DNA from 2 places in the Streptomyces sp. a15 genome. Region 2 is predicted to be linked to the other one. Evidence: riboswitches for the same ligand, from Rfam matches in the RefSeq annotation. Region 2 holds a riboswitch; the other holds the start of a gene.
The links. A riboswitch is a leader RNA that binds a small molecule or an ion and turns the genes downstream of it on or off. The one in region 2 is predicted to bind glycine.
Positions count from the first base shown of each region.

Region 1: another riboswitch for glycine. It lies ahead of gcvP (aminomethyl-transferring glycine dehydrogenase); the one in region 2 lies ahead of gcvT (glycine cleavage system aminomethyltransferase GcvT).

Region 1 is NZ_JBWLKM010000081.1:265-15,091, reverse strand. Features, by position in the region: gene AC5P09_RS42425 (ABC transporter ATP-binding protein) at 1-454, shown strand, start outside; gene AC5P09_RS42420 (TOBE domain-containing protein) at 548-967, shown strand; gene gcvP (aminomethyl-transferring glycine dehydrogenase) at 1,050-3,935, opposite strand; glycine riboswitch at 4,120-4,216, opposite strand; gene AC5P09_RS42410 (PRC-barrel domain-containing protein) at 4,331-4,702, shown strand; partial or broken gene AC5P09_RS42405 (DNA polymerase IV) at 4,624-6,221, opposite strand; gene AC5P09_RS42400 (MerR family transcriptional regulator) at 6,305-6,949, opposite strand; gene AC5P09_RS42395 (bifunctional nuclease family protein) at 7,208-7,681, opposite strand; gene ftsR (transcriptional regulator FtsR) at 7,767-8,504, opposite strand; gene AC5P09_RS42385 (FHA domain-containing protein) at 8,547-9,452, opposite strand; gene AC5P09_RS42380 (DUF881 domain-containing protein) at 9,514-10,347, opposite strand; gene AC5P09_RS42375 (small basic family protein) at 10,353-10,685, opposite strand; gene AC5P09_RS42370 (DUF881 domain-containing protein) at 10,682-11,578, opposite strand; gene AC5P09_RS42365 (sugar phosphate nucleotidyltransferase) at 11,685-14,180, opposite strand; gene clsA (cardiolipin synthase ClsA) at 14,297-14,827, opposite strand, start outside.
Region 2 is NZ_JBWLKM010000077.1:18,455-33,281, forward strand. Features, by position in the region: gene AC5P09_RS41675 (L-serine ammonia-lyase) at 1-428, opposite strand, end outside; gene glyA (serine hydroxymethyltransferase) at 507-1,769, opposite strand; gene gcvH (glycine cleavage system protein GcvH) at 1,785-2,162, opposite strand; gene gcvT (glycine cleavage system aminomethyltransferase GcvT) at 2,294-3,427, opposite strand; glycine riboswitch at 3,465-3,578, opposite strand; glycine riboswitch at 3,579-3,678, opposite strand; gene AC5P09_RS41695 (AAA family ATPase) at 3,858-4,526, shown strand; gene AC5P09_RS41700 (enhanced serine sensitivity protein SseB) at 4,678-5,481, shown strand; gene AC5P09_RS41705 (enhanced serine sensitivity protein SseB C-terminal domain-containing protein) at 5,674-6,492, shown strand; gene AC5P09_RS41710 (ABC transporter permease) at 6,812-7,819, shown strand; gene AC5P09_RS41715 (ABC transporter substrate-binding protein) at 7,914-9,713, shown strand; gene AC5P09_RS41720 (ABC transporter permease) at 9,856-10,854, shown strand; gene AC5P09_RS41725 (ABC transporter ATP-binding protein) at 10,851-11,948, shown strand; gene AC5P09_RS41730 (ABC transporter ATP-binding protein) at 11,966-13,222, shown strand; gene AC5P09_RS41735 (trimeric intracellular cation channel family protein) at 13,294-13,950, shown strand; gene AC5P09_RS41740 (alpha/beta hydrolase) at 13,859-14,827, opposite strand, start outside.

The sequences.
Region 1 (14,827 bases), on a different contig from region 2:
GCTGGCCGACCGGCTGGTGGTCGTCGAGCACGGCCAGGTGGTCCAGGAGGGCACACCGGCCGACATCGCCCGCCACCCCCGTACGGACTACATCGCGCAACTCGTCGGCCTGAACCTCTACAAGGGCCAAGCCGAGGGCCACACGGTCCGTCTCGACGCCGGCCCCGCCATCACCACCACGGAGGACCTCGCGGGACCGGTCTTCGTCGCGTTTCCCCCGGGCGCCGTGACCCTCTACCGCGACCGCCCCACCGGCTCCAGCGCCCGCAACCTCTGGCGCTGCGAAGTGGCCGGCCTGGAGACCCACGGCGACCAGATCCGCGCCGACCTCGCCGGCGAACTCCCCCTGGCGGCCGACCTCACGACGGTCGCCGCGGCCGAACTCGACCTGCACCCCGGCGCACCGGTCTGGGCAACGGTCAAGGCAACCCAGACACACGCATACCCGGCATAATCCCCACAGCCGACTACGGTGGGGACCCCCGACTTCCCCAGCCCCACACTCCCCACCCACAGACACTCCCCCACCCCCAGCGAGGCCTTCTCCATGAGCCTGAGCATCCGCAACCAGCTCCCCGGCACCGTCACCTCCGTCTCCCCCGGCGAAGTCATGGCCACGGTCAGGATCCGCCTCACCGGCGGCAGCGACCTCACCGCGGCGATCACCCTGGAAGCCACCGAGGAACTCGGCCTCGCCACGGGTTCCGCCGTACGCGCCCTGGTGAAGTCGACGGAGGTGTCCCTCGCCACCGCCCGGGTCGACGGCGTGTCCATCCGCAACCAGCTCCCGGGTACCGTCCGGGACATCGCGACCGGCGGCGCGATGGCCTCCGTCAAGGTCGCCGTCGAGGGCGGCGACCTGACCGCCGTGATCACCAGGGACCCCGTCACGGACCTCGCCCTGGCCCCCGGCGCTTCGGTCGTCGCCCTGATCAAGTCGACCGAGGTCTCCCTCGCGACGCCATGACGACATGACGTACAAGGGCCCCGCCCGACGAACAGCCGGACGGAGCCCTCATCACGTACTACGTGTGAATGTGTACTGCCCGTCAGTCCTCGTACGCATCCAGCGGCGGGCAGGAGCACACGAGGTTCCGGTCACCGAAGGCCTGGTCGATACGGCGCACCGGCGGCCAGTACTTGTCCGCGACCGACACCCCGGCCGGGAAGACGGCATCCTCGCGCGTGTAGGCGTGCTCCCACTCCCCGCCCAGCGCACCGGCGGTGTGCGGCGCGTTCCGCAGCGGGTTGTCGTCCGCGGACCACTCGCCCTTTCCGACCTTCTCGATCTCCGCACGAATGGCGATCATCGTCTCGCAGAACCGGTCGAGCTCGGTCAGGTCCTCGGACTCGGTCGGCTCGATCATCAGCGTGCCGGCCACCGGGAAGGACATCGTCGGCGCGTGGAACCCGTAGTCGATGAGCCGCTTCGCGACGTCGTCGACGCTCACGCCGGTCGCCTTGGTCAGCGACCGCAGGTCGATGATGCACTCGTGCGCGACCAGCCCGCCGGGACCGGTGTAGAGCACCGGGTAGTGCGGCTCCAGCCGCTTGGCGATGTAGTTCGCGGAGAGCACCGCCACCTGCGTGGCCCGCTTGAGGCCCTCACCGCCCATGAGCCGGACGTACGCCCACGAGATCGGCAGGATCCCCGCGGAGCCCCAGGGGGCGGCCGAGATCGGCCCGACACCCGTTTCCGGACCGGCCGCGGGCTGCAGCGGGTGGTTCGGCAGATACGGCGCCAGGTGCGCACGCACACCCACCGGGCCGACACCCGGACCGCCGCCGCCGTGCGGGATGCAGAAGGTCTTGTGCAGGTTCAGGTGGGAGACGTCCCCGCCGAAGTGCCCCGGCTTGGCCAGCCCCACCAGCGCGTTGAGGTTGGCGCCGTCGACGTACACCTGCCCGCCCGCCTCGTGCACCTGCGCGCAGATGTCGGCGACATGCTCCTCGAACACCCCGTGCGTCGACGGGTACGTGATCATCAGCACCGACAGCTCGTCCCGGTGCTGCTCGATCTTCGCTCGCAGGTCCTCGATGTCGATCTCGCCGTCCCCGGCGGTCTTCACGACGACGACCTTCATCCCGGCCATGACGGCACTGGCGGCGTTGGTGCCGTGCGCCGACGACGGAATCAGGCACACGGTCCGCTGCTCGTCACCGTTGGCCCGGTGATACCCGCGTACGGCGAGCAGTCCGGCCAGCTCGCCCTGCGACCCGGCGTTGGGCTGCAGCGACACGTTGTCGTAGCCGGTGACCTCGGCGAGTCGATCCTCCAGCTCACGGATGAGCGTGAGATAGCCCTGCGCCTGCTCGGCGGGCGCGAAGGGGTGCAGCTGCCCGAACTCGGGCCAGGTGACCGGCTCCATCTCGACGGTCGCGTTGAGCTTCATGGTGCAGGAGCCCAGCGGGATCATCCCGCGGTCGAGCGCGTAGTCGCGGTCGGCGAGCCGACGCAGGTAGCGCAGCATCGCGGTCTCGGAGCGGTGCTGGTGGAACACGGGGTGCGTCAGGTAGTCGTCGGACCGCAGCAGCGCGCCCGGAAGCGTCTCCTCGGCCACGGCGTCGAGCGCCTCGATGTCACCCTCGACCCCGAACGCGTTCCATACGGCGCCCAGTTGGGCCCGCAGCGTGGTCTCGTCGCAGGCCATGGACACGTGGTCGGCGTCCACGAGCCGCAGGTTGACGCCGTTCTCGCGTGCCGCGGCGACGATCTGAGCGGCCTGTGCGGGCACCCGGACGGTCAGCGTGTCGAAGTAGGAACCGTGCACGACCTCGACTCCGCCGGCCGTCAGCCCGGCGGCGAGGACCGTGGCGTACCGGTGGGTGCGCCGCGCGATGGTCTTCAGGCCCTCGGGCCCGTGGTAGACGGCGTACATGCCGGCCATCACGGCGAGCAGCACCTGCGCGGTGCAGATGTTGCTGGTCGCCTTCTCCCGGCGGATGTGCTGCTCACGCGTCTGCAGGGCGAGCCGGTACGCCTTGTTCCCGTCGGCGTCCACGGACACACCCACGAGCCGCCCGGGCAGGCTGCGCGCGAACTTCTCGCGCACCGCCATGTATCCGGCGTGCGGCCCGCCGAAGCCCATCGGCACACCGAAGCGCTGCGTCGTACCGACCGCGATGTCCGCACCGAGTTCACCCGGGGACTTCAGCAGCGTGAGCGCGAGCAGATCAGCGGCGACGGTCACGAGCGCGCCGAGCTCGTGCGCCTGCTCGATGACCGGCTTGATGTCGCGTACGGCACCGGAGGCGCCCGGGTACTGGAGCAGCACGCCGTTGATCTCACGCCCGGCGATCTCGGCCGGAATGCCGTCGCTGAGGTCGGCGACGACGACCTCCACGCCGGTCGGCTCGGCACGGGTCTGGATCACGGCGATGGTCTGCGGCAGTGTGTCCGCGTCGACCAGGAAGAGACCCTTCTTGTTCTTGCCCATACGCCGGCACAGCGCCAGAGCCTCGGCGGCCGCGGTGCCCTCGTCGAGCAGCGAGGCACCTGAGGTCGGCAGCCCGGTGAGGTCGGCGACCATCGTCTGGAAGTTCAGCAGGGCTTCGAGCCGCCCCTGGGAGATCTCGGGCTGGTACGGCGTGTAGGCCGTGTACCAGGCCGGATTCTCCATCACATTGCGCAGGATGACGGGCGGCGTGAACGTCCCGTAGTACCCGAGCCCGATCATGGAGTCGAGAACCTGGTTCCGGTCGGCCTGCGACCGCAGCTCGGCCAGCACCTCGGCCTCGGTGCGCGCGCCCGGCAGCTCCAGCGCGTCGGCGTTCTTGATCACATCCGGGACCGCGGCAGCGGTGAGCTCGTCGAGCGAGCCGTATCCGACCTGCGCGAGCATCTTGGCCCGCGCTTCCTGGTCGGGCCCGATGTGGCGCTGCTCGAAGGGGATTCCCTGCTCGAGCTCGGAGAGCGGAATGCGATGGGCGGTCATTACGGAGGCCTCCTGGTCTGACACGACCTTCGAGGGTCACCACGGCGCGGGTACCCGGACGGCCTCCCCCTCTGTCATCTCAACCTGAGAGCTTCACCGGCCGCCCGCGGGCAGCCGGCTTTCACCGTCGGTGAGAGCGGAAGCCGTCGACGCCGTCGGCACCCGCTCTGCTTTCCAGAGTGACCTCGTCCGTGCGGTACGTGGGCCTGAGAGATTCCGGGGAGGATTTGCTCCTTCGGCGCCTCCGGATGGTGTCCGGAGGACTCTCCCGCGCGGGGTCAGCAGCCGCTTGCCAGACTACCAGCGGGGTCAACGCCCGCGTCTTCGAGTGGCCACGTTCCTCAATCTGCTCTTTTGTAGTGCTTACGGATGAGTTGCGAGCAAGTGGAGGGCCCGTGCAGACCGACATCGATCCGCGCAACCTGATCGGCCGCAAGGCGTTCGACCGCAACGGCACCAAGCTCGGCACGATCGACGAGGTCTACCTCGACGACGCGACCGGCGCACCGGAGTGGGCCGCGATACGCACCGGACTCTTCTCCCGAGACGCCTTCGTCCCCCTGGAACCCAGCGAACTGATCGAAGGCACCCTCCACGTCCCCTTCGACCGCGCCCTGATCAAGGACGCCCCCGACTTCGGCGTGGGCCGCCACCTCTCGCCCGAGCAGGAACTGCAGCTCTACCACCACTACGGCCTCGACGTGGCCGCCCCTCCCCCCTTCCCGGACCACAACTTCGGCAAGCTGGCAGGCACAGACGAAACCTGACCACCCCCGCACCCGCCGACGGCGCCCAGCCCCCACAGGGGCCACCCGCACCCGACAACGAATCCCACACGGGTGGTGCGGGTGGGAACACAAACCCGGCCGAAGGCCGGGTGCCCCCAACGCACCCGCACCCAAAACCGCACCGGCACCCGCACCCGCACCCGCACCCTCAAGCCTCCGCAAAAGGCCCGCGCACCAACGGCAACGGCTCCGTCGGCTCCAACTCCGGATCATCAACCCGAAACGTCCGCACCCGCCCCGGCTCCGAATCCGGCGTCTCGAACCGCACAGTCACCCGCCCGACCCCACTCCCCTGCACCCATCCGTGCCCGAACTCGGCATGCGTGACATCGAGCCCCGAGGCCCACCGCCGCTCGACCGGCACCACCGGCGCCTCCGCAGGAACGTCATCGGCATCCTCCGCCACTCCGGAGTCCTCCTGCTCGCCCGCCGCCTGCGCGAACAGATCCTCCTGCGTGTAGTCGGCCAGCCCGCTCACCCCCACCCCCAGCAGCCGCACACCCCCCGTCGTGTCCACGGAATCCAGCAGCCGCGCGGCAGCCTCCCGCACCACCGCCGGATCGTCCGTGGGCCCCCGCAAGGTCTCGGACCGGGTCAGCGTGGAGAAGTCGTACCTCCGCACCTTCAGCACGATGGTCCGCCCGGACAACCCGGCGCTCCGCAGCCGCCGCACACACCGGTCGGCCAGCCGCTGCACCTCCATCCCCACCCGGACCCGGTCGTGGATGTCGATGTCGTACGTGTCCTCCACCGACACCGACTTCGTCTCCCGCTCGGCCACCACTGGCCGCTCGTCGTGCGCCAGCGCCATGGCGTACAAGGCGTGTCCGTGCGCCTTGCCCAGCAGCCGTACGAGTTCGTCCTCGCCCGCCTCGGCAATCTCCTCGACCGTGTGGATCCCGACCCGCCGCAGATGGTCGCCCGTCGCCGGCCCCACCCCGGGCAGGGTCCGCACCGGCATCGGCCCGAGCAGGGCTCGCTCGGTTCCCGGCTCGATGACCACCAGCCCGTCAGGCTTGGCCTGCTCGGAGGCGATCTTGGCGAGCATCTTGGAGGCCGCCAGGCCCACCGATCCCGTGAGTCCGGTGACGGCCCGTATGTCGGCGCGCAGCTTGGCCCCGGCCAGCCGCGCCGACGCGTCGTCCCAGGCCGCTCCGCCGGCCTCCAGGTCCACGAACGCCTCATCCAGGCTCAACGGCTCCACCAACGGCGACAGCTCCCTCAGAAGCCCCATCGCCTGCTCGCTGATCGCCCGGTAGAACGCGAAGCGCGGCACGAGATACGCCGCGTTGGGAGCGAGCCGACGCGCCTGGGCCATGGGCATCGCCGAGTGCACCCCGAACACACGCGCCTCGTACGAGCAGGTGGCGACCACTCCGCGCGGCCCGAGCCCACCCACGATGACCGCCTTCCCGCGCAGGCTCGGCTTGGATGCCTGCTCCGCCGAGGCGAAGAAGGCATCCATGTCGAGATGCAGGATCGTGGGCGCGCTTCTCACATCTCCGATGCTGCCCTACGCCACTGACAATGCCGTCCCCGAAGAGCGGTCCAACTGTCGGACCGCCCGGTCGGACCGCCCGGTCAGACCGCCCGGTTGCGCCGCCGCGCCAGCTCGTCCGCGGGGTTGTGACCGACGAGGGTCTCCCCGGTGTCGATCCGCTCCCCGTGCAGCTGGGAGAGCGCGCTTTCCACGTCCCGCCACACCACACCCACGGCGATCCCGAAGATGCCCTGACCGCCCTGGAGCAGCGCATGGACCTCGTCCGGCGAGGTGCACTCGTACACCGTGGCACCGTCACTCATCAGCGTCATCCGCTCCAGGTCGCAGAAACCGCGTTCCCTGAGATGCTGAACGGCGGCGCGGATGTTCTGTAGTGACACACCGGTGTCCAGAAAGCGCTTGACGATCTTCAGTACGACGACGTCCCGGAAGCTGTAGAGACGCTGCGTCCCCGACCCGTGGGCGGGCCGCACGCTCGGCTCGACGAGGCCGGTACGGGCCCAGTAGTCCAGTTGCCGGTAAGTGATTCCGGCGGCCGCACAGGCCGTCGGACCGCGGTAGCCGATCTGCTCGGACGCCATGGACGTCGCCCCTCCGCTGCTCGGCACGGCCGCCGGTCGCTGCGGAGCGTGATCGGCCGCGTTGCTGTGAAGCGGGTACGGACCGCTCGCCCCGAGACTGCGTCCGGGGGCACCCCCAGCCGTACCGTCGCCGCTGCTTCTCACGCCGACCTCCGTCCTTGACCTGCCTTCTCGACGGTAGGCAGTCACCAGGGGCGCGTCAACGATCGCCACACTCGGCACGCCGGGTGATAATCACCCTTCGAGTGGTTTCCCGCACCCAACCGCGGGGAAAGGCTAGCCGAATGCGCTCGGGGCGGCTCGCAGGACTCTCTCACGCGCCGCCGGCAAATGCCGGCATTTGCGGCGTCAACGGACGTGGACGAGCCCGGCAGGACCGTTCGCCGCCGAGCCGCGCCTGCCTCACTGGCTGCTGGTACCGAAGTCCTCGGGCGAGATCTGGTCGAGGAACTCGCGGAACTTCTCCACCTCGTCCTCCTGCTCGTCCGGGATCGCGATACCCGCGTCGTCGAGCACGCCGTCACTGCCGTAGATCGGCGTTCCGGTGCGCAGGGCAAGCGCTATGGCGTCGGACGGGCGGGCACTGACCTCGACCCCGCTGGCGAAGACGAGCTCCGCGTAGAAGACGCCTTCACGCAGGTCCGTGATGCGCACTTCGGTGAGCTCCTGGCCGACGGCCTCCAGCACGTCCTTGAACAGGTCGTGGGTCAGCGGTCGGGCGGGGGCCATGCCCTGCTGCGCGAAGGCGATCGCCGTAGCCTCCCCAGGCCCGATCCAGATGGGGAGGTAGCGGTCGCCTCCCACTTCACGCAGGAGCACGATCGGTTGGTTGGAGGGCATTTCGACCCGGACACCTACGACATCGAGCTCGTTCACACAGCAACCCTAGGCCGTGCCCGGGACGTTTGGGTAGTCGGGCAGGGAACGGGTGGCCGATCCGGTCGGTGCGAACCCGCCCGTATCACGGCAGCCGCACACCCAGCGCGGTCTGTACGAGCGCCGCGTGCAGCTTCACCGTGAGCCCGGCCAGTTCCTTCGTACGGGCCTCGGCGTGTGCCCTGGTCTGCGGGTTGCGATGCCGCTTCAACGGGGCCACCACCTGGTCCACCAGCCCGGCCTCACGGTCGGCCGCCGCCTTCATCACCCGCAGATGCCGCGGCTCGATGCCGAACCGCCCCAGCTCGGCGATCAGCGAGGCCACGGTGGCCGCCTCCGCGTCGTACGCCCCGTCGGGCAGTGGAGTGATGAGCCCGTACGACTCCCACTCCTGAAGTTCCTGCTCACCGATCTCGGCGGCGGCCATCAGCTCGTCCCGCCCGATCCTGGCCGCCGTCGGCCCCTCGGTGACCTCCGCAACACCCTCGCCGTCCCGCTGACGCCCTACCGTCGGCAGGGGTAGCGCCTCACCGCGCTCCATGGCGTCCAGGTGCTCACGGATCACTTTGAGCGGCAGATAGTGGTCCCGCTGCATCCTCAGGACATGGCCGAGGCGCTCGACGTCGTCGGCGCTGAACTTGCGATACCCCGACGGGGTCCGCTGCGGCTCGATGAGCCCCTCCGACTCCAGGAAACGGATCTTGGAGATCGTGACTTCGGGGAACTCGTCGCGCAGCACGTTCAGCACCGTGCCGATGCTCATCAGTCCACTGTCCGTGGCGGCGGTACCGTGCCCGGCACCGCCGCTCGGTGTTTGAAGCATGGACCTTCCTGGGGGTCCCCCCGGACGGTGTCCGGGGGCGGGTCAGTAGCCCCGCTGGCTCGCGTAGAAGACCAGCCGGTACTTGCCGATCTGCACCTCGTCGCCGTTCGACAGAGCGACCTGGTCGATCCGCTCGCGGTTGACGTACGTGCCGTTCAGACTGCCCACGTCGGCCACCGTGAACGAGCCGTCCTGACCGCGGCGGAACTCCACGTGCCGACGGGAGACCGTCACGTCGTCCAGGAAGATGTCGCTCTGCGGGTGACGCCCGGCCGTGGTCAGGTCGCCGTCCAGCAGGAAGCGGCTGCCCGAGTTCGGACCGCGGCGCACCACCAGGAGCGCCGATCCCAGCGGCAGCGCGTCGACGGCCGCCTGTGCCTCCGGGGAGAGCATGGGCATCTGCGTCTGGCCCGTGACCTCGGCGTCGTAGGCCTCGAGCCCGGAAATGGAGATCGTGGACGTCGTCTCGGACGGACGCTCGGGCGTTGCCCCGGCCCGCAGCGGAGCACCGCAGTTGGAACAGAAGCGGCTGTTCTCCGCGTTGCGGTTACCGCACCTCGTACACACCAGGGCCGACATAGGGGAAAACCCTCCACCCGCACTTGAGGTTGGCGGTTGTCCGAAACCTATGCCGCCGGCCTGGGCAGGGTCAACCGACGGCGCGCCCTGACCACCGGAAATGTCATCGCCCGGACCATCGACCTGATCCCGGAACAGCGGGCGCTGGCCTTCTGCGTCAGGCTGTGCGCGATGGCGGGCAGTCGCATTGGCACTGCCCTCTCGCGCGCTCTTGCCGAACAACTTCGCAAACAACTTCACGGGCGATTCCCCTTGACCGAAACAGACCCGCCCGTGGGGCAGGACGAACCCTGATTGAACACACCGGTCGACCCGGACATCCTCACAACGTCCGTATCCACCAGACAGTTTCCACCACGCACCACCCATTCGGTGCGCCGACCCCCCGCAACCTCATGCCCTCGCCGGACGTCTGCCATGCACCCCCGGTTCACTGGGAGGACGACCGAGCGTAGTCAGGCCGCTTCGCTGCTCGCAAGGCGTCCACGACGATCTTGTCCGACCGCTCGACGGTCACGGTGGCCTGCTCCTTCTCAAGAGTCTGCACCACGCCTCCGGGGATGTTGAGCGCCGGTTCGAGGTCCTGCGGCTTGCCGATGACCTTGAAACGATAGGGCGCGTTGATCTTGTTCCCGTCGACGCTCACGCTCTTGTCGGAGTCCGTCAGATAGGTTCCCGCGACGACCCGCACGCCGTTCACCTGGATCGCCTCCGCACCGGCCGCGCGCAGCTCCTGGATCGTGTCGAGCAGCATGTCCGCCTCGACCGCCCCCTTCATGTCGTCGATCGTCATCGTGATGCCGGGCCCCTGCGCGGCCACCGTGCCCGCCAGGATGCCGAGCTGCTTCTCCTTCTCGACCGTCTGCTTGCGGGCCTCCTCGGCCTGGTCCGAGCTGTTCTCCAACTCGTCCCGCTGCTTCTCGAGGCCCTGCTTCTCGTCTTCAAGACGCTGAGTACGGTCATCCAGTTCATCGAGGATGCGCACAAGATCTTCCTGACGCGCGCCCCGCAGGGCGCTGTCACTGTCGCTGTTCGACGCCACCTGCACGGCCAGACCGAAGCCCAGGCCGAACAACAGCACCGCGACGATGAGTTGGGCCCGGCTGACACGCGGCGGCCACAACCCGTTCACCAGCCGCTGACGACCGCTCAACTGCGGCGACTCGGGAGAGGCGTCCGCTGCCGGCCCGGAGGCCTCGGCGGTCACTTCCTCCGGCAGCTCCTTGCGCAGCCTGTTCTCGGGTGTCCCGTCCTGGTTGCTCATCTGCCTCACGCCCGGAACACGTGTCGGCGGATCGCCGCGGCGTTGGAGAAGATCCGGATCCCGAGCACGACGACGACTCCGGTGGACAGCTGGGCACCGACGCCCAACTTGTCGCCCAGGAACACGATCAGCGCTGCCACGACCACGTTCGACAGGAACGACACGACGAAGACCTTGTCGTCGAAGATGCCGTCGAGCATGGCCCGCAGTCCTCCGAAGACGGCGTCTAGTGCCGCCACCACGGCGATCGGCAGGTAAGGCTCGACGACCGCCGGAACCTCGGGCCGGACCAACAGGCCGGCCACGACTCCCACGACGAGGCCCAGTACGGCGATCACGATGTGCCCTTCTCAGTTCTCGGCTGTGCTGTACGTACGATCACACTCGGTGCGGCGGGCAGCCGGAGGTCGTCCTCCGCGGAAATGGCGGTCCGGATGCCGTAGTTCTCCTGCAGGGCGTGCAGGTACAGCCCGTCGGCGCTGTCCTGGAACCTGGTGCTCAACCGCTTGCCGTCCCCCACGGCCAGCACCGTGTAGGGCGGAACCAGCGGCTTGTTGTCGACCAGTATCGCGTCACCCGCGGCCCTGATCGCCGACAGCGCCGTCAGCCTCTGCCCGTTGATCGACACGGCCTCGGCACCCGACGCCCACAGTCCGTTGACCACCCGCTGCATGTCGCGGTCGCGCACCCGCCCGGTGTCGGAGAACCCGGAGGTCTCGCGTGGGTCGCCATCCCCACCTGAGGTGGCTTCCTTGGCGTCGTCCACGACCAGCTTCACACCGGGGCCTGTCACTTCCGTGGCACCGGACAGAATGCCCACGAGTTCCGCCCGGTCACTGCCGCCGCTGTCCCTGAGGGCCGCACGCTGCCGCGCGCTCACGTCGTCGCGCAGCTGGTCGACGGAGTCCTCGAGTTCGTCCGCCGCCTCGGTCTCCCGGTCGATACGGTCGATCAGTTCCTCGCGCTCCTTGGCGACGACAGGAGCCGCGACCCGGGCCTGGGCGGCACCGACGGTCACGACCAGTGCCGCGAGCACCAGACCAGCGGCCAGACCCAGCTTCGCCCGCAGCGTCTTGGGAAGGCCGCCCTCACCCGCGGCCTCCTTGCGTGCGGCGGCCTCTGCGTACCCGTCGTCGAGGCTGTGGTCCATCACGTTGGTCAGCAGCGACATGGAGGCGTCCGGGCGCGAGGGGCGCGTAGGAGTGCTCCGAACGGGGGGCTGCTGCGGCATGTCGCACATCGTCGCACGCCGCGACCGCTACCTCCGAATGGCCCCACCGGCGTGCCGGACAGGCCCCCTCAGGGGCACTTGTCCGGCACGCGCGCGTGCAGTGGCTTCAGCGCCCGGCGCTGTCCACGACCGCCGACCACTCGTCGAGCAGGGCCTGGGCGGAGGCGTCGTCCGGCCCTTCCGCCCACAGGTGGGTGACCGCTTCCGCCGGGTCGGGCAGCACCATCACCCAGCGCCCGTCGGTCTCCACCACCCGCACACCGTCCGTGGTGTCCACGAAGCGGTCTCCGGCCGCTTCCACGACCCGCCGCATCACAAGCCCCTTGACAGCCCAGGGAGTCGCCAGATCGCGCTTGAGGACATGCGCCCGCGGAATCCGCGCGTCGATCTGGCTGAGCGTGAGCTGCGTCCGCGCCACCAGCCCGATCAACCGTACGAACGCCGCCGTACCGTCGAAGACACTGCTGAACTCGGGGACGATGAACCCACCCTTGCCGTCCCCACCGAAGATCGTCGTCTCGTCGCGGCCGACGCGCGTCAGGTCGTCCGGAGAAGTGGTCGTCCACTCCACCTGCGTCCCGTGATACGCCGCCACCTGCTCGGCGATCCTGGTGGTGGTCACCGGCAGCGCGACTCGACCACTGCGCCGCTCCGCGGCCACCAGGTCGAGCAGGACGAGCAGCGCACGATCGTCCTCGACGATGCGTCCCTTCTCGTCGACCAGCGACAGCCGCTCACCCACGGGGTCGAACCGCACCCCGAACGCGGCCCGTGCGGACGCCACGATCTCTCCCAGCCGCACCAGCCCCGACCGCCGCCCGTCCGCCGACTCGGTCGGCCTGGACTCGTCGAGACCCGGGTTGATGGTCAGCGCGTCCACACCGAGCTTGCCGAGCAGGCTGGGCAGCACAAGCCCGGCACTACCGTTCGACGCGTCGACGACGACCTTGAGCCCAGACTCGGAAATGCCCGTGGTGTCGACGTTCCGCAGCAACGACCCCGTGTACGAGTCGAAGACACTGGCGGGGAAATGCAGGTCCCCGATCTCACCCGGGAACGCCCGTCGGTACTCCTGCCGCGCGAACACCCGGTCCAGCTTCCGCTGGCTCCCCTGCGACAGGTCGGCACCATTCCCGTCGAAGAACATGATGTCCACGGAATCCGGGACACCGGGCGTGGTCCGGATCATGATCCCGCCGGCACTGCCTCGCGCGGTCTGCTGCCGCGCCACGGGCAGCGGTACGTTCTCCAGATCCCGTACGTCGATGGCGCTGGCCTGCAGCGCGGAAATGACCGCCCGCTTGAGCGCCCGGGCACCACGGGAGTGGTCACGGGCCGTGGTGACGGTCGAGCCCTTCTTGAGCGTGGTCGCGTAGGCGCCGGCGAGACGCACGGCCAGCTCGGGCGTGATCTCCACGTTCAGGATCCCGGACACACCGCGAGCACCGAAGAGGTGCGCCTGTCCCCTGGACTCCCAGATCACCGAGGTGTTGACGAACGCGCCGGCCTCGATGGTCTTGAACGGGTACACCCGCACATTGCCCTGCACGATCGATTCTTCGCCGATCAGGCACTCGTCCCCGATGACGGCGCCGTCCTCGATCCGGGCCGCGCGCATGATGTCGGTGTTCTTTCCGACGACGCAACCCCGCAGATTGCTGTGCTGCCCGACGTACACGTTGTCGTGCACCACAGCCTTGTGCAGAAACGCCCCGGTCTTCACAACGACGTTCGAGCCGATGACGGTGTGCTCGCGGATTTCGGCACCGGCCTCGACCTTGGCGTAGTCACCGATGTAGAGCGGTCCACGGAGAACGGCGTCGGGATGAACCTCTGCGCCTTCCGCCACCCACACACCCGGGGAGATCTCGAAACCGTCGAGATCGACGTCGACCTTGCCCTCCAGGACGTCGGCCTGCGCCTTCACATAGCTCTCGTGGGTACCGACGTCCTCCCAGTAGCCCTCGGCGATAAAGCCGTAGATCGGCTTGCCTTCCTTCATCAACTGCGGGAAGACATCGCCGGACCAGTCGACGGAGACATCGGCCTCGACATAGTCGAACACCTCGGGCTCCATCACGTAGATACCCGTGTTCACGGTGTCCGAGAAGACCTGGCCCCAGGTCGGCTTCTCCAGGAAGCGCTCGACCTTGCCCTCCTCGTCGACGATCGTGATTCCGAACTCGAGCGGGTTGGGCACACGTGTCAGACAGACGGTGACCAGCGCGCCTTTTTCCTTGTGGAAAGCGATGAGCTCGGTGAGATCGAAGTCGGTCAGGGCATCACCGGAAATGACGAGGAAAGCATCGTCCTTCAACGCCTCCTCGGCGTTCTTGACGCTTCCGGCGGTACCGAGTGGCTTCTCCTCATTGGCATAGGTGAGCTCCATACCGAGCTCCTCGCCGTCACCGAAGTAGTTCTTGACCAATGAGGCCAGGAACTGGACAGTAACGACGGTCTCGTTGAGCCCATGCCTTTTGAGCAGCCGCAGAACATGCTCCATGATCGGCCGGTTGGCCACTGGCAGGAGCGGTTTGGGCATGCTTGAGGTCATGGGGCGAAGGCGTGTGCCTTCGCCTCCGGCCATCACGACGGCCTTCATGTCGGAAGCGTCCTCCTCTAAGAGACGACGGTCTGGCCGACTTCACCCGTCCAGATTGTCCCGCACTTTTCCACCGCGGGCCATCGGGGCCGATACAGCCGTTGTATTCGGCGAGTTCAGTCGGCCATGGCGTCCGCACGAACCAGGCGGCGGACCTGTACCACGTAGAGAACTCCTGCCCACCAGTACAGCGTTGTACCCCAACCTGCGAACGCCCATCCGAAAATAGCAGCGAGTGACGCGATCCATCCACTTCCGTCACTGAGCAGTAGGAGCGGGAAGGCGTACATCAGGTTGAAGGTGGCGGCCTTGCCCAGGAAGTTCACCTGGGGGGGCGGATAGCCATGGCGCCTGAGGATGCCCACCATCACCAGGAGAAGCAGCTCACGCGCCAGAAGTACAGCGGTCAACCAAACTGGCAGAATCTCGCGCCATGTCAGACCGACCAAAGTCGAAAGAATGTAGAGCCGGTCGGCCGCGGGATCCAGGAGCCGGCCAAGACTGCTGATCTGGTTCCAACGCCGTGCGAGCTTGCCGTCCAGGTAGTCACTGACCCCGCTCAGAGCCAGCACCAGAAGCGCCCACCCGTCACTTTGGGGACCGCCGAACTCAGGCCTGAGGATCAGCCACAGGAAGAGCGGCACGCC
Region 2 (14,827 bases):
TTGGTGAGCAGCTCCGCCCCGGAGGCGTCGTACGCCCACAGGGTCATGCCATTCGCGTGGTAGGGCAGGGTTTTACGGCGGTGGAGGACGAGGTCCTTGTCGAAGTCGAAGGCGATCTCGTGCTCGCCGAGGAGCCGCAGCAGCCTCGCCGCCTTGATGTCCTCCACCCGTTGGTCGGCCTTCTCCACGTCCACCGTGCGCGGCGAGTCGCCCTCCAGGCCGAGCAGCACCGCCTTGGGGGTGCCGTGCCCGTGGCCGGTCGCGCCGAGGGAGCCGTAGAGCTCGGTCCGTATGGACGCGACCGACTCCAGCAGGGCCTCGTTGCGCAGGCGGCGGGCGAACATGCGGGCCGCGCGCATCGGGCCGACCGTGTGGGAGCTGGACGGGCCGATGCCGATCGAGAACAGGTCGAAGACCGAGATGGCCACGGGTACTCCTCAATACGGGTGGTGCAGGGGGCGGGCGCCCCGCACTGTCGAGTGTGCGGGGCACGCCACAAAAAGGAACTACTTGTTCAGACCGGGGTACAGCGGGTGCTTGTCGGCAAGGGCCTTCACCCGGGTCTTGAGGGCTTCGACGTCGTAGGACGGCTTGAGCGCCTCGGCGATGACATCCGCGACCTCCGCGAAGTCCTCGGCCGTGAAGCCGCGGGTGGCGAGGGCGGGCGTACCGATCCGCAGGCCCGAGGTGACCATCGGCGGACGCGGGTCGTTCGGGACGGCGTTGCGGTTGACCGTGATGCCGACCTCGTGGAGGCGGTCCTCGGCCTGCTGCCCGTCCAGCTCGGACTCGCGCAGGTCGACCAGGATCAGGTGCACGTCGGTGCCGCCGGACAGGACGTTGACGCCGGCCTCGCGGGCGTCCGGCGCCGTCAGCCGCTCGGCGAGGATCCGCGCGCCCTCGACCGTACGGCGCTGGCGCTCCTTGAAGTCCTCGCTCGCCGCGACCTTGAAGGACACCGCCTTGGCCGCGATCACGTGCTCCAGGGGGCCGCCCTGGAAGCCCGGGAAGACGGACGAGTTGAGCTTCTTCGCGAAGTCCTTCCTGGCGAGGATGATGCCGCCGCGCGGGCCGCCCAGCGTCTTGTGGGTGGTGGAGGTGACGACATCGGCGTACTCGACCGGGTTCGGGTGCAGACCCGCCGCGACCAGACCCGCGAAGTGCGCCATGTCGACCCACAGGTACGCCTCGACCTCGTCGGCGATCCGGCGGAACTCGGCGAAGTCCAGCTGCCGCGGGTACGCCGACCAGCCCGCGATGATCACCTTCGGCCGGTGCTCCTTGGCGAGCTGCTCGACCTCGGCCATGTCGACCAGGCCGGCGTCGTCGACGTGGTACGCGACCACGTTGAACTGCTTGCCGGAGAAGTTCAGCCGCATCCCGTGGGTCAGATGGCCGCCGTGGGCGAGGTCCAGGCCGAGGATGGTGTCGCCGGGCTGGGCCAGCGCGAACAGCGCGGCCTGGTTGGCGGAGGCGCCGGAGTGGGGCTGCACGTTGGCGTACTCGGCGCCGAACAGCTCCTTGACCCGGTCGATCGCGATCTGCTCGGCGACGTCGACGTGCTCGCAGCCGCCGTAGTAGCGGCGGCCGGGGTAGCCCTCCGCGTACTTGTTGGTGAGGACCGAACCCTGCGCCTCCATGACCGCGACCGGCGCGAAGTTCTCGGAGGCGATCATCTCGAGGGTGGACTGCTGGCGGCTCACCTCGGCGTCGACCGCGGCGGCGATCTCCGGGTCGAGCTCGTGCAGGGGCGTGTTCAGAACGGACATCGGGTGTACGACTCCTCAGCCGGCGGAAAAGGCGGTGTACTCGTCGGCGGAGAGCAGGTCGGCCGGCTCGTCCGTGACACGTACCTTGAACAGCCAGCCGCCCTCGAAGGGCGCGGAGTTCACCAGCGACGGGTCGTTCACCACGTCCTCGTTGACCTCGGTGACCTCACCGGACACCGGGGCGTACAGGTCGCTGACCGACTTGGTCGACTCCAGCTCGCCGCAGGTCTCGCCCGCGGTCACCGTGGCACCGACCTCCGGAAGCTGGACGAACACGACATCGCCGAGCGCGTTGGCCGCGTGCTCCGTGATGCCGACCGTCGAGACGCCGTCCGCGGCGGCCGACAGCCACTCGTGCTCCTTGCTGTAACGCAGCTGCTGGGGGTTGCTCATGGCCTGAATTCTCCTGTACGCGGGGGAGTGCTGGTGAATGGGGGACTGCTGGAAACGCACGTGAGCAGCGGAAATGTGCGCAGGGTCACGCGCACGGACCGCTCAAGTCTGTACTTCTGGCGTTTGAGTCTCTACTTCTGGCGCTTGTAGAACGGCAGCGCCACGACCTCGTACGGCTCGTGGCTGCCCCGGATGTCCACCCCGACACCCGGCGTGCCCGGAGCCGCGTGCGCGGCGTCGACGTACGCCATCGCGATCGGCTTGCCCAGCGTGGGGGAGGGCGCGCCGGAGGTGACCTCGCCGATCACCTCGCCGCCGGCGACGACCGCGTACCCGGCGCGCGGGACCCGACGCCCCTCGGCGACCAGGCCGACGAGGACGCGCGGGGGGTTGGTCTCCGCGCGGGCGGCGGCCTCGGTGAGCGCCTCGCGCCCCACGAAGTCGCCCTCCTTCTCGAACTTCACGACGCGCCCGAGGCCGGCGTCGAAGGGGGTCAACGACGTCGACAGCTCGTGGCCGTACAGCGGCATGCCCGCCTCCAGGCGGAGCGTGTCGCGGCACGACAGCCCGCAGGGGACCAGGCCGACGCCCTTGCCCGCCTCGGTCAGGGCCTGCCACAGCTGCTCCGCGTCGGAAGGCGCCACGAACAGCTCGAAGCCGTCCTCGCCGGTGTAGCCGGTGCGGGCGATCAGCGCCGGGACGCCGGCGACGGTGCCGGGCAGGCCGGCGTAGTACTTCAGTCCGTCCAGGTCGGCGTCGGTGAGGGACTTCAGCACCCCCGGCGACTGGGGACCCTGCACGGCGATCAGCGCGTACGCGTCCCGGTCGTCGCGCACCTCGGCGTCGAAGCCGGACGAACGCTCCACGAGCGCGTCCAGCACCACCTGGGCGTTGGAGGCGTTGGCGACGACCATGTAGTGAGAAGACCCGGCCTCGGTGTCGGCCAGCCGGTAGACGATCAGGTCGTCGAGAATGCCGCCGTCTTCGCGGCAGATCATGGTGTAGCGGGCGCGGCCGACACCGACGGACGCGATGTTGCCCACCAGCGCGTAGTTCAGGAGCTGCGCGGCCTGCGGGCCGGTCACCGTGACCTCGCCCATGTGCGAGAGGTCGAAGAGTCCGGCGCGGGTGCGTACGGCGTTGTGCTCGTCGCGTTCGGAGCCGTAGCGCAGGGGCATGTCCCAGCCGGCGAAGTCGGTCATCGTCGCGCCGAGCGAACGATGCAGGGCATCGAGCGCGGTGTGACGGGGTGCGGTGCTGCTCATCGGACGGTCGTCTCCCAAGGCATGACGGCGAGGTCGTTCCTCCCCATCTGTCATCGGAACCTGAGAGGTTCGACGTGACCCCGCGAAACGGTGGTCACGACTTGCACCTTGGGTGGAGCCACTGTCGCAGCGGCCCGCTTTTCAGATGTGCCTCGCCCGCGCGGTAACGGGGACCTGAGAGATTCAAGGGAGGGACTTGCTCCTTCGGCGCCCCAGCGAGGTACGGCTGGGGACTCTCCCGCGCGGATTCAAGCGGCCGGTATGCAGTTGGCGCGCACATCATTGCACGCATCGTCGGCGCGTGGCAGGCCGCATCTGTAACCGGCCTGTGGCAGTAAGCGCATGAAAACGCGAGACACCGCGTATTACCTTCTCTTTACACTCGACGGGGAGGGAAACTCGTGACCCACCCCAGGGGAGGACGATCACGGTGAACAGGACCACTGCGTACGCCACGACCTCGGCCGTAGCGCTGCCCGAGCAGCCCTCGGCCCCGGCCCGCGGCGCGTGTGGAGCGCGCCCGGCACCCGTCCTCCGCGACCTGCGCGAGCGCGAGGGCCACAGCCCGCACGCACTGCTCTTCGGGCCCCGCGACCTCGTCGTGATCACCGGCCTGCCCGGCAGCGGCAAGTCCACGCTGATGCGGCGCACCGTCAAGGGCACGCGGATCGACTCCCAGGACACCCGCGACCGCTGGGACGGCCGGCTGTCCCGCTTCCTGCCGTACGCGGTCTACCGCCCGCTCGTCCGCGTCGCCCACTACGCCGGACTGCGCCGCGCCCTGCGCTCCGGCGAGGGCGTCGTCGTGCACGACTGCGGTACGCAGGCCTGGGTGCGCGGCTGGCTGGCCCGCGAGGCCCGCCGCCGGGGCGGCACCCTGCACCTGATGCTGCTCGACGTCGCCCCCGACACGGCCCTGGCCGGCCAGCGCGAACGCGGCCGCGGCGTCTCGCGGTACGCGTTCCTGCGTCACCGCGGCGCGGCCGCCCGCCTGATCAGCTCCGTGGAGCAGGGCGACCTGCCGCCGGGCTGCGGCTCGGCGGTCCTGATCGACCGGGACGCGGCGAACGTCCTGAGGCGGATCGGCTTCACGGGCTGAGGCGGATCGGCTTCACGGGCTGAGGCGGGTCGGTTTCGCGGCCCGAACGGGTGCAGGGGCCGGATTGCTGTGACGGGCTGACTCCCGGCCCGCCCGCACCCGTTAGCCTTTTCAGCCACAGCAGCGGTACTCGGCAGGCGGTAGACAGCAGATGGACTTCCCGGCGGATCTCCCAGCGGGCTTCTCGGAGTTCCCGGCACAGGCGCACGCCCATTCGCACGGCGGATGGCCCGGCAACGAGCTGGAGGAGGTGCTCTCCGCCTCCCTCGGCATCCCCGGGGCCGGCGGGCGGATCGTCGAGGTGCTCGGCCGCAGCTTCGTGTGGATCCCGCTGCCCAGCGGCGGCGGCCCGCACAGCGGCCCGCTCGACCTGCCCACGCTGGAGATCGACGGTCAGGCCTACGTCCCGGTGTTCAGCTCCGAGGAGCAGTTCCGCCAGGTCGTCGGCTCGCACATGTCGTACACCATCGCGCCCGCGGTGGAGTTCGCCCGCGGGCTGCCCCCGCAGGTCGGCATCGCCGTGAACCCGGACGGCACGGTCGGCGTCCCGCTGCCCCCGCCCGCCGTGGCCGACCTCTGCCGCACCGGCCGTACCCCGCTGGACGGCCCCGCGAGCGGCGGCCGCGTCAAGCTCTACGAGCCCGACTGGCAGGACGACCCCGTCGACTTCCTCGCCGCGGCCTCGGCCGAGTTCGCGGCCACCGGCGTCATCCTCACGGCCCGCCGCTGCCTGGCCGCCATCGAGACGGCGAACCCGGTGATGTTCGTGGGAGTGGAGCTCTCCCACTGGGACGCCCCCGACCTGCGCACGGCCCCCATGGACGCCCTGGCCGCGGCCCTGGGCCGCGCCCCGGCCCCCTGGCCGGTCAACCTGGTCCTCCTGGACGTGGCCGACGACCCGGTGGGCCACTGGATGCGTGAGCAGGTCCGGCCCTTCTACACGAGCGGCTACTAGAGAACGCCGCAAGGGCGGCGTCCCCAGGGGCGCGGGGCTGTGTCGACATGCGGCTCCGCCGCGGGGGCGCGACAAGCCACGAACAACCCGCATCCGCCCACCGGCGAGCAGCCCCGAGCTCTCACGGCTCCGCCCAGCACAGCGCCTAAGCTGGTTTCATATCCGAGGCAACTTCATGAAGGGGCGGTACAGGTGAGCGCCAGCGGCATCGCGGCCGGGCAGGTCGAGCACATGCTGCGCCAGGTGACGCCCGGGCGCTACGACGCCTACGAGGCACTCCTGCGCGCGCTCGCGACCCCCTCCTCCGGCCAGGTCTGGATGCTGCTGTGGCACGGCCAGGCGGGCTCCCCGGACGCCCAGTACGGAAACATGGAGGTCGACGGGTACGGCTACGCGCCGTGCGTCACCTCGGCCCAGGAACTCTCGGCCAGCGGCTGGAACCGCTCCTATGAGGTCGTCGACGGAATCGACGTCGCCCGCACCCTGTACCCCGACCACTACGGCCTCTGGCTGAATCCGCACGCTCCCGGCGGCGGCGTCGGCATCCCCTGGCTCGATCTGCGCCGCATCGCCACCGGCCTGGAGCGCCAGCCCGCCGGACCCCTGCGGCTGTCCGAGCCCGGCATCGAGATCCCGCAGTTCTACGCCCTGCTCGCGCAGAACGCCCACCGCACCCCGGCCGTCCGCGCGTTGCGCCGCGCCTGGGTGCAGCCCGCGCTCGGGGCGCCGTATCTCGCCATCGGACTCGATGTGTACGACACCAGCCCGCCGGCCGTCGACTCGGTGCGCGCGATGATGCAGCAGTCGATCGGCGCGGTCCCGGACGGGCTCCCGGTGTCGACGGTGGCGATGTCCGACGAGTACGACCCGGTGGCGCTGTGGATGCGGGCGAGCGCCCGCCCCTTCTACGACCGCGAGGCCCATGCGGGGTCCGCCCCGGCCCCCGCCCCCTCCTCGGCCCAGGCTCCAGTGGCCGGTTACGGCTATCCGCCGGCCCGCGGCGGCTACTGACCGAACTCCTCTCCGGCCCCGGTGGCCGGACCCGCCTTCCCCGTCTTCGCGCGTAGAACTGGGTGGATCATCCCTCCATGTCCCCAATGTCCCAACTGGCCTGCGTCCGCCCCGCGCTACCCGGCGTCCGGATAACGGAACCCTCTGGGTCGCATCACGTTTATGCATCCTTTCACCGTCAAGTCTGGCAACAGATCGCCAAAGCGTTGAAGACTCCCGCACCAGGGGCCTTTCGTCCCTGTGTACGACGGACTGAATCAATGCCGCCACAGCGGCAAGTGCGGGCCGGCTACCGCCGGTTGAGAGGGGTCCCTGCCAGATGACGGCACCATTGCACGAGCCGACCGCGGAAGCGGCCCCGAGTGCGGCCGAAGAAGCGGCGCTGGTCAGCGCCGATGCGAAGGCCGTACAGGGGCGTTCCCTGGGCCGGATCGCCTGGGAGCGCCTGAAGCGGGACAAGCTGGCTCTCACGGGCGGCGCCGTGGTGCTCTTCCTGGTGGTGATCGCGCTGCTCGCCCCGGTCATCACGAGCCTCCTGGGGCAGGACCCGAACGAGTACCACGAGAACCTCATCGACCCGCTCTTCGGCACGCCCACGGGCTCCCTGGGCGGCATCAGCGGCGAACACCTGCTCGGCGTCGAGCCGGTCAACGGCCGCGACATCCTCGCCCGCATCCTCTACGGCGCCCGGATCTCCCTGCTGGTGGGCTTCCTGTCCGCCGTGGTCGCCGTGATCCTCGGCACGGTGCTGGGCATCCTCGCCGGGTTCTTCGGCGGCTGGCTCGACTCCGTGATCAGCCGGGTGATGGACGGCCTGCTCGCCTTCCCGCAGCTGCTGTTCATCATCGCGCTGGTCTCCGTCATGCCGAACGAGATGCTGGGGCTCACCGGTTCGAGCGTGCGCGTCTTCGTGATGATCCTCGTCATCGGCTTCTTCGGCTGGCCCTACATCGGACGCGTGGTGCGCGGCCAGACACTCTCGCTGCGTGAGCGCGAGTACGTGGAGGCCGCCCGATCGCTGGGCGCGGGGCGGCTGTACATCCTGTTCAAGGAACTGCTGCCCAACCTCGTCGCCCCGATCGTCGTGTACACAACGATGATGATCCCCACCAACATCCTCACCGAGGCGGCGCTCAGCTTCCTGGGCGTGGGCGTCAAGCCGCCCACCGCCTCCTGGGGGCAGATGCTCTCGAGCGCGATCGACTACTACGAGTCCGACCCCATGTACATGGTGGTCCCGGGCGTGGCGATCTTCATCACCGTGCTGGCCTTCAATCTCTTCGGCGACGGCGTCCGGGACGCGCTGGACCCGAAGGCCTCCCGTTGAACCGGCTGAACCGCCGCACCGTCCAGGCGCAGCACCCCAACTGTCCCGTGGCACTCACACGGGGTCTCTCATCAAATCCGGAGGATCCGAGATCGTGACTACCCAACGCACCTCAGGGCGGCGGAAGCAGGCGTTTGCCGCTGTCGCCGCTGTCGCCGCGCTGCTGACCACGGCGGCGTGCGGCGGCGGTGGAGACGACGGCGACAACGGCGGCTCGAGCACCGGTGCCGCCGGCTTCGACGCCGCGAACAACAAGGTCGCCCAGGCCTCTGCCGCCAAGAAGGGCGGCACGCTGAAGTTTGGTGGCGCCCAGGATGCCGACTCGTGGGACACCACGCGCGGTTACTACGGCTTCATGTGGAACTTCGCGCGCTACTACAGCCGCCAGCTCGTCACGAACAAGACGGAGCCCGGAAAGGCCGGCGCCGAGCTGACCCCGGACCTCGCCACCGGTCTCGCCAAGGTCACGGACGACGGCAAGACCTACACGTACACCCTGCGTGACGGCGTCACGTGGGAGGACGGCAAGCCGATCACGTCCAAGGACGTGAAGTACGGCATCGAGCGCGTGTGGGCGCAGGACGTGCTGTCCGGCGGTCCGGTCTACCTGAAGGACGTGCTCGACCCGAAGGGCGAGTACAAGGGCCCGTACAAGGACACCTCCCCGGACAAGCTGGGTCTGAAGGCGATCGAGACGCCGGACGACAAGACCGTCGTCTTCAAGCTGCCGGCCGCCAACTCGGACTTCGAGGAGATGCTGGGTCTGATCTCCGCGTCCCCGGTCCGCCAGGACAAGGACACCAAGTCCAAGTACGGTCTGCACCCGTTCTCCTCCGGCCCGTACAAGTTCCAGTCGTACAGCCCGGGCAAGGACCTCACGCTGGTCCGCAACACCGAGTGGAAGCAGGCCTCGGACCCGATCCGCAAGGCCTACCCGGACAAGATCACCGTCCAGTTCTTCTCGGACGCCAACCAGCTGGACCAGCGTCTGCTCAACGGTGACCTGGACCTCGACATCAACCAGACCGGCATGTCGCCGCAGGGCCGCACCACCGCCCTGAAGCAGCACAAGGCCAACCTGGACAACCCGGTCTCCGGCTACATCCGCTACGCGACCTTCCCGCAGAGCGTGGCGCCGTTCAACAACGCCGAGTGCCGCAAGGCCGTGATCTACGGTGCCGACCACGTGTCGCTGCAGACCGCGCGCGGTGGCCCCGTTGCCGGTGGTGACATCGGCACCAACATGCTGCCGCCGTCCGTGTCGGGCGCCGAGGGCCAGAAGTACGACCCGTACGAGATCGCCGGTGCCAACAAGTCCGGCAACGCCGCCAAGGCCAAGGAAGCGCTGAAGGCCTGCGGCAAGCCGAACGGCTTCTCCACCACCATCGCGGTCCGCAACAACAAGCCGGTCGAGGTGGCCACCGCCCAGTCCCTGCAGGCGTCGCTGAAGAAGATCGGCATCAACGCCCAGATCGACCAGTTCGACGGTTCGCAGACCTCCGGCATCATCGGCAGCCCCGAGAACGTGAAGAAGAAGGGCTACGGCATCATCATCATGGGCTGGGGTCCGGACTTCCCGACCGTCCAGGGCTTCGGTATGCCGCTGTGGGACAGCAAGTACATCCTGGAGAGCGGTAACAACAACTTCGCTCTGATCAAGGACAAGACGATCGACGGCCTGTTCGACGACTACATCACCACGCTGGACGACGCGGGCAAGACCAAGATCGCCACGGAGATCAACCACAAGGTGATGGAGGGCGCGTACTACCTGCCCTTCGTCTTCGAGAAGTTCATCAACTGGCGCTCGGACAACCTGGCGAACGTGTACACCACCGACGGCTACAGCGGTATGTACGACTTCGTCAACCTCGGTCTGAAGTCCGCGAAGTAGTCCCGGCACACCCGCCACACGGCACGAAAGGCAGGTGAAGGCCGGCGCAGCGTGATCGTGGGCCACCGGAAGTCCCCCACTGCCCAAAAGGCGTGGGAGGTACCCCCACCGGTGGCCCACGGTCCGCGGCGGGCCGAGAGCTGTGCTCGCTTACCTCATCAGGCGGTTGTTCGCCGCCGCAGTGATGCTCGTGGTCATCATCATGGTGGTCTTCGGCATCTTCTTCCTCGTCCCCAAGTGGGCGGGGGTAGACATCGCCTCGAGCTTCGTGGGCAAGCAGGCCGACCCGGCCTCCGTCGAGGCGGTGCGGCAGAAGCTGGGTCTCGGCGACCCGATCTACGCCCAGGTCTGGGAGTTCTTCAAGGGCATCTTCGCCGGCCGCACGTACTCGGGCGGCGGGGACACCATCCACTGCTCGGCACCGTGCTTCGGGTACTCGTTCCGCAGTGAGCAGGCCGTCTGGCCGGTGCTGACCGACCGCTTCCCGGTGACCCTGGGGCTCGCGCTCGGTGCCGCCGTACTGTGGCTGGTCTTCGGTGTCGCGGCGGGTGTGCTCTCCGCGCTCAAGCGGGGAACCATCTGGGACCGTGGCGCGATGGTCATCGCGCTCGGCGGTGTCTCCCTCCCGATCTACTTCACCGGCATGCTCAGCCTGGCGATCTTCGCCTTCGGGCTGAAATGGATCGACGCGCAGTACGTGCCCCTGGAGGAGAGCTTCGGCGGCTGGTTCGGCGGCATGATCCTGCCCTGGATCACCCTGGCGTTCCTCTACGCGGCGATGTACGCCCGGATCACCCGCGCCACCATGATGGAGATCCTGGGCGAGGACTACATCCGCACGGCCCGCGCCAAGGGCCTCAAGGAGCAGACCGTCATCGGCAAGCACGCCATGCGCTCGACGATGACGCCGATCCTGACCATGCTCGGCATGGACCTCGGCGCCCTCATCGGCGGCGCGATCCTGACCGAGTCCACGTTCAACCTGCCCGGCCTCGGCCGGGCCGTACTGGACGCCATCCGCAATCAGGACCTGCCCATCATCGTGGGCGTCACCCTGATCACATCCCTCGCGGTGCTCGTCGCCAACCTCGTGGTGGACATCCTGTACGCCGTGATCGACCCCCGAGTGAGGCTCACATGACCGAACTCAGCAAGAGCGGAGCGGCCGTGGGCGAGCCCATCGGTTCCTCGCCCGCCCCGACCTCCTTCCTGGAAGTGCGCGACCTGAAGGTGCACTTCCCGACCGACGACGGCCTGGTCAAGTCCGTCGACGGGCTCAGCTTCCAGCTGGAGAAGGGCAAGACCCTCGGCATCGTGGGCGAGTCCGGCTCCGGCAAGTCGGTGACCTCACTCGGCATCATGGGCCTGCACACCGCCGGCCAGTACGGCAAGCGCAAGGCGCAGATCTCCGGGGAGATCTGGCTGGACGGGACCGAGCTCCTGTCCGCCGACCCGGACTACGTGCGCAAGCTGCGCGGCCGCGAGATGGCGATGATCTTCCAGGATCCGCTGTCGGCGCTGCACCCGTACTACACGATCGGCCAGCAGATCGTGGAGGCGTACCGGATCCACCACGACGTCGACAAGAAGACCGCCAAGCGCCGCGCGGTCGAGATGCTCGACCGGGTGGGCATCCCGCAGCCGGACAAGCGGGTCGACAGCTACCCGCACGAGTTCTCCGGTGGTATGCGCCAGCGTGCGATGATCGCGATGTCGCTGGTCAACAACCCCGAGCTGCTGATCGCGGACGAGCCGACGACCGCCCTGGACGTCACCGTCCAGGCGCAGATCCTCGACCTGATCCGCGACCTGCAGAAGGAGTTCGGCTCCGCGGTCATCGTCATCACCCACGACCTGGGCGTCGTCGCCGAACTGGCCGACGACATCCTGGTGATGTACGGCGGCCGCTGCGTCGAGCGGGGCCCGGCCGAGAAGGTGTTCTACGAGCCCCGGCACCCCTACACCTGGGGTCTGCTGGGCTCGATGCCGCGCCTGGACCGCGACCAGCAGGAGCGTCTGATCCCGGTCAAGGGCTCCCCGCCCTCGCTGATCAACATCCCGTCCGGCTGCGCCTTCAACCCGCGCTGCCCGTACGCGGACCTCCCGAAGGACAACGTCACCCGCACCGTCCGCCCCGAGCTCGCCGAAGTGGGCAGCCGGCACTGGGCCGCCTGCCACCTGGGCACGGAGCAGCGGGAGCGTATCTGGACCGAAGAGATTGCGCCGAAGCTGTGAGTGACGACGAGAAAGCGGTGACCATTCCCGCGCAGGGCGACGCTCCTCAGGAGGGGGGCGCCACCCTCACGAAGGACCCCGCCCCGGGCGAGGTCCTGCTGAGGGTGACCGGGCTGAAGAAGCACTTCCCGATCAGGAAGGGCCTGCTCCAGCGGCAGGTCGGCGCGGTGCACGCGGTCGACGGCATCGACTTCGAGGTCCGCTCCGGCGAGACGCTCGGCGTCGTCGGCGAGTCCGGCTGCGGCAAGTCCACGATGGGCCGGCTGATCACCCGGCTGCTCGAACCGACCGCCGGAAAGGTCGAGTTCGAGGGCAGGGACATCACGCACCTCGGTGTGAGCGCGATGCGTCCGATGCGCCGCGACGTGCAGATGATCTTCCAGGACCCGTACTCCTCGCTGAACCCGCGCCACACCATCGGCACGATCGTCGGCGCCCCCTTCAAGCTCCAGGGCGTCGAGCCCGAGGGCGGCATCAAGAAGGAGGTCCAGCGCCTGCTGGAGGTGGTCGGCCTCAACCCCGAGCACTACAACCGCTATCCGCACGAGTTCTCCGGCGGCCAGCGCCAGCGCATCGGCATCGCCCGCGCGCTCGCGCTGAACCCGAAGCTGGTCGTGGCGGACGAGCCGGTCTCCGCGCTCGACGTGTCGATCCAGGCGCAGGTGGTGAACCTGCTGGACGACCTCCAGCAGGAGCTGGGCCTGACGTACGTGATCATCGCGCACGACCTGTCCGTCGTACGCCATGTGTCGGACCGTATCGCCGTGATGTACCTCGGCAAGATCGTGGAGCTTTCCGACCGCGACTCGCTGTACAAGGCGCCGATGCACCCGTACACCAAGGCGCTGATGTCGGCGGTGCCGATCCCGGACCCGAGGCGCAGGGCGGCCAAGAGCGAGCGCATCCTGCTCAAGGGCGACGTGCCCTCGCCGATCTCCCCGCCGAGCGGCTGCCGCTTCCACACCCGGTGCTGGAAGGCGACGCAGATCTGTACGACGGCCGAGCCGCCGCTCGTCGAGCTGAAGCCCGGCCAGCAGGTCGCCTGCCACCACCCGGAGAACTTCGCGGACCAGGCTCCCCAGGACACGGTGCTGCTGACCGTGGCCAAGGAGGCGGCCGAGCTGGTCGCGGACGAGGTGCTGGCGGAGTCGGCGGAGACGTCGGCGGCGGTGGCGGCGGAGGTCGAGGCCGCCGCCGGGGCGTCCACGGAGACTCCCGCGGTGACTCCCGCGGAAACCTCCGCGGAGGGCGAGACTCCCTCCAAGGACAAGTAGAACCTGCCCGATCAGCGAGCCCCCGCCTTCGTTTGGAAGGCGAGGGCTCGCTGTCGGGTAAGAATGTAGGGGTGCTTCAGCAACTGTTCAGCCCGTCCGTCCAGCACACGCTCGACCTGATCGGCATCTTCGTCTTCGCCATCTCCGGCGCCCTGCTGGCCGTGCGCAAGAACTTCGACGTCTTCGGCATCGCCGTCCTCGCCGAGGTCACCGCGCTGGGCGGCGGGCTGTTCCGCGACCTGATCATCGGGGCCGTACCGCCCGCCGCCTTCACGGACCTCGGGTACTTCACCACCCCGCTGCTCGCCGCCCTCCTGGTCTTCTTCCTGCACCCGCACGTGGAGCGCATCCAGGCCGGCGTGAACGTCTTCGACGCGGCCGGCCTCGGCCTGTTCTGCGTCGCCGGCACGACGAAGGCGTACGAGTACGGCCTCGGCCTGACCCAGTCGGCGGCCCTCGGCCTCGCCACCGCGGTCGGCGGCGGTGTGCTGCGGGACGTGCTGGCCAACGAGGTGCCCTCGCTGCTGCGCTGGGACCGCGATCTGTACGCCGTGCCGGCGATGGTCGGCGCCACCATGGTCGTCCTCTGCATCCACTACGACGCCCTCACCCCGCTCACCAGCGCGCTCGCGGTCGTCACCGCCTTCGTCCTGCGGCTGCTCGCGATGCGCTTCCACTGGCGAGCGCCGCGTGCGTGGAACCGGCGCTCGACCGTACGGGAGGAGTAGCGGTACCGAGGCCCAGCTCTTCGGTCAGCCAGCGGAAGGCGGGCACCACCTGCGGTCGCCACAGCGCCATGGTGTGGCCGCCCGCGCTCTTCGGGATGTAGACGACGTGCACGGTCGTCGGCGCCTTCGCGATCTGTTCGAGGGCCACGGCGTCCTCGTAGCCGTCGTGCGGCTGGCCGGAGAGGTAGAGCGCGATCGGGGGCGGGGTGCGGGCCTCGCGAAGCAGCAGGTAGGGGTTGTTCGCGTTGCGCAGGACGGGGTTCTGCGCGGCCAGCGAGCTGCGTTCGCCGATGGGGTCGTTGTAGCCGGACAGGCTGACCGCGGCCCGGTAGCGGTCGGGATGCGCGACGGCGAGCTTCGCCGCGCAGTGCGCGCCCGCGGAGTACCCGGCCACCGCCCAGCCCGCCGGTGCGGGTTCGGTGCGGAAGTTGTCCATGACCATGTTCGGCACGTCCACGCTGAGCCAGCTGTCCGCGTTCACCGTGCCCGTGATGTTGGCGCAGCCCGGGTCCACGCCGGCCAGCAGGTTGGTGCGCGGGGCGACCAGGATGAACGGCGCGACCTCACCGCCCCGCATCAGCGGCCGCAGCTGTTTGTCGGCGTGCAGGGACGCGAACCAGGCCTTCGCCGAGCCGGGATAGCCCGACAGCAGCTCGACGACCGGGAACTTGTGGTGCCGGTAGGCGGGTCGGCCGTACTGCGGCGGCAGCCAGACGTAGACCTCGGCGTTCACGCCCGACACCCGGCCCTTGAGCTGGGTGACACGCACGCCGCCGGCCTGCGTGAATCTCTGCCGGACCTTGGGCAGCCGGTCCAGCGCGATACCGCCGGTGCCGTCGGCGCCCAGGTCGGCGGCCTGCTGGACGTGGTTGCCCGT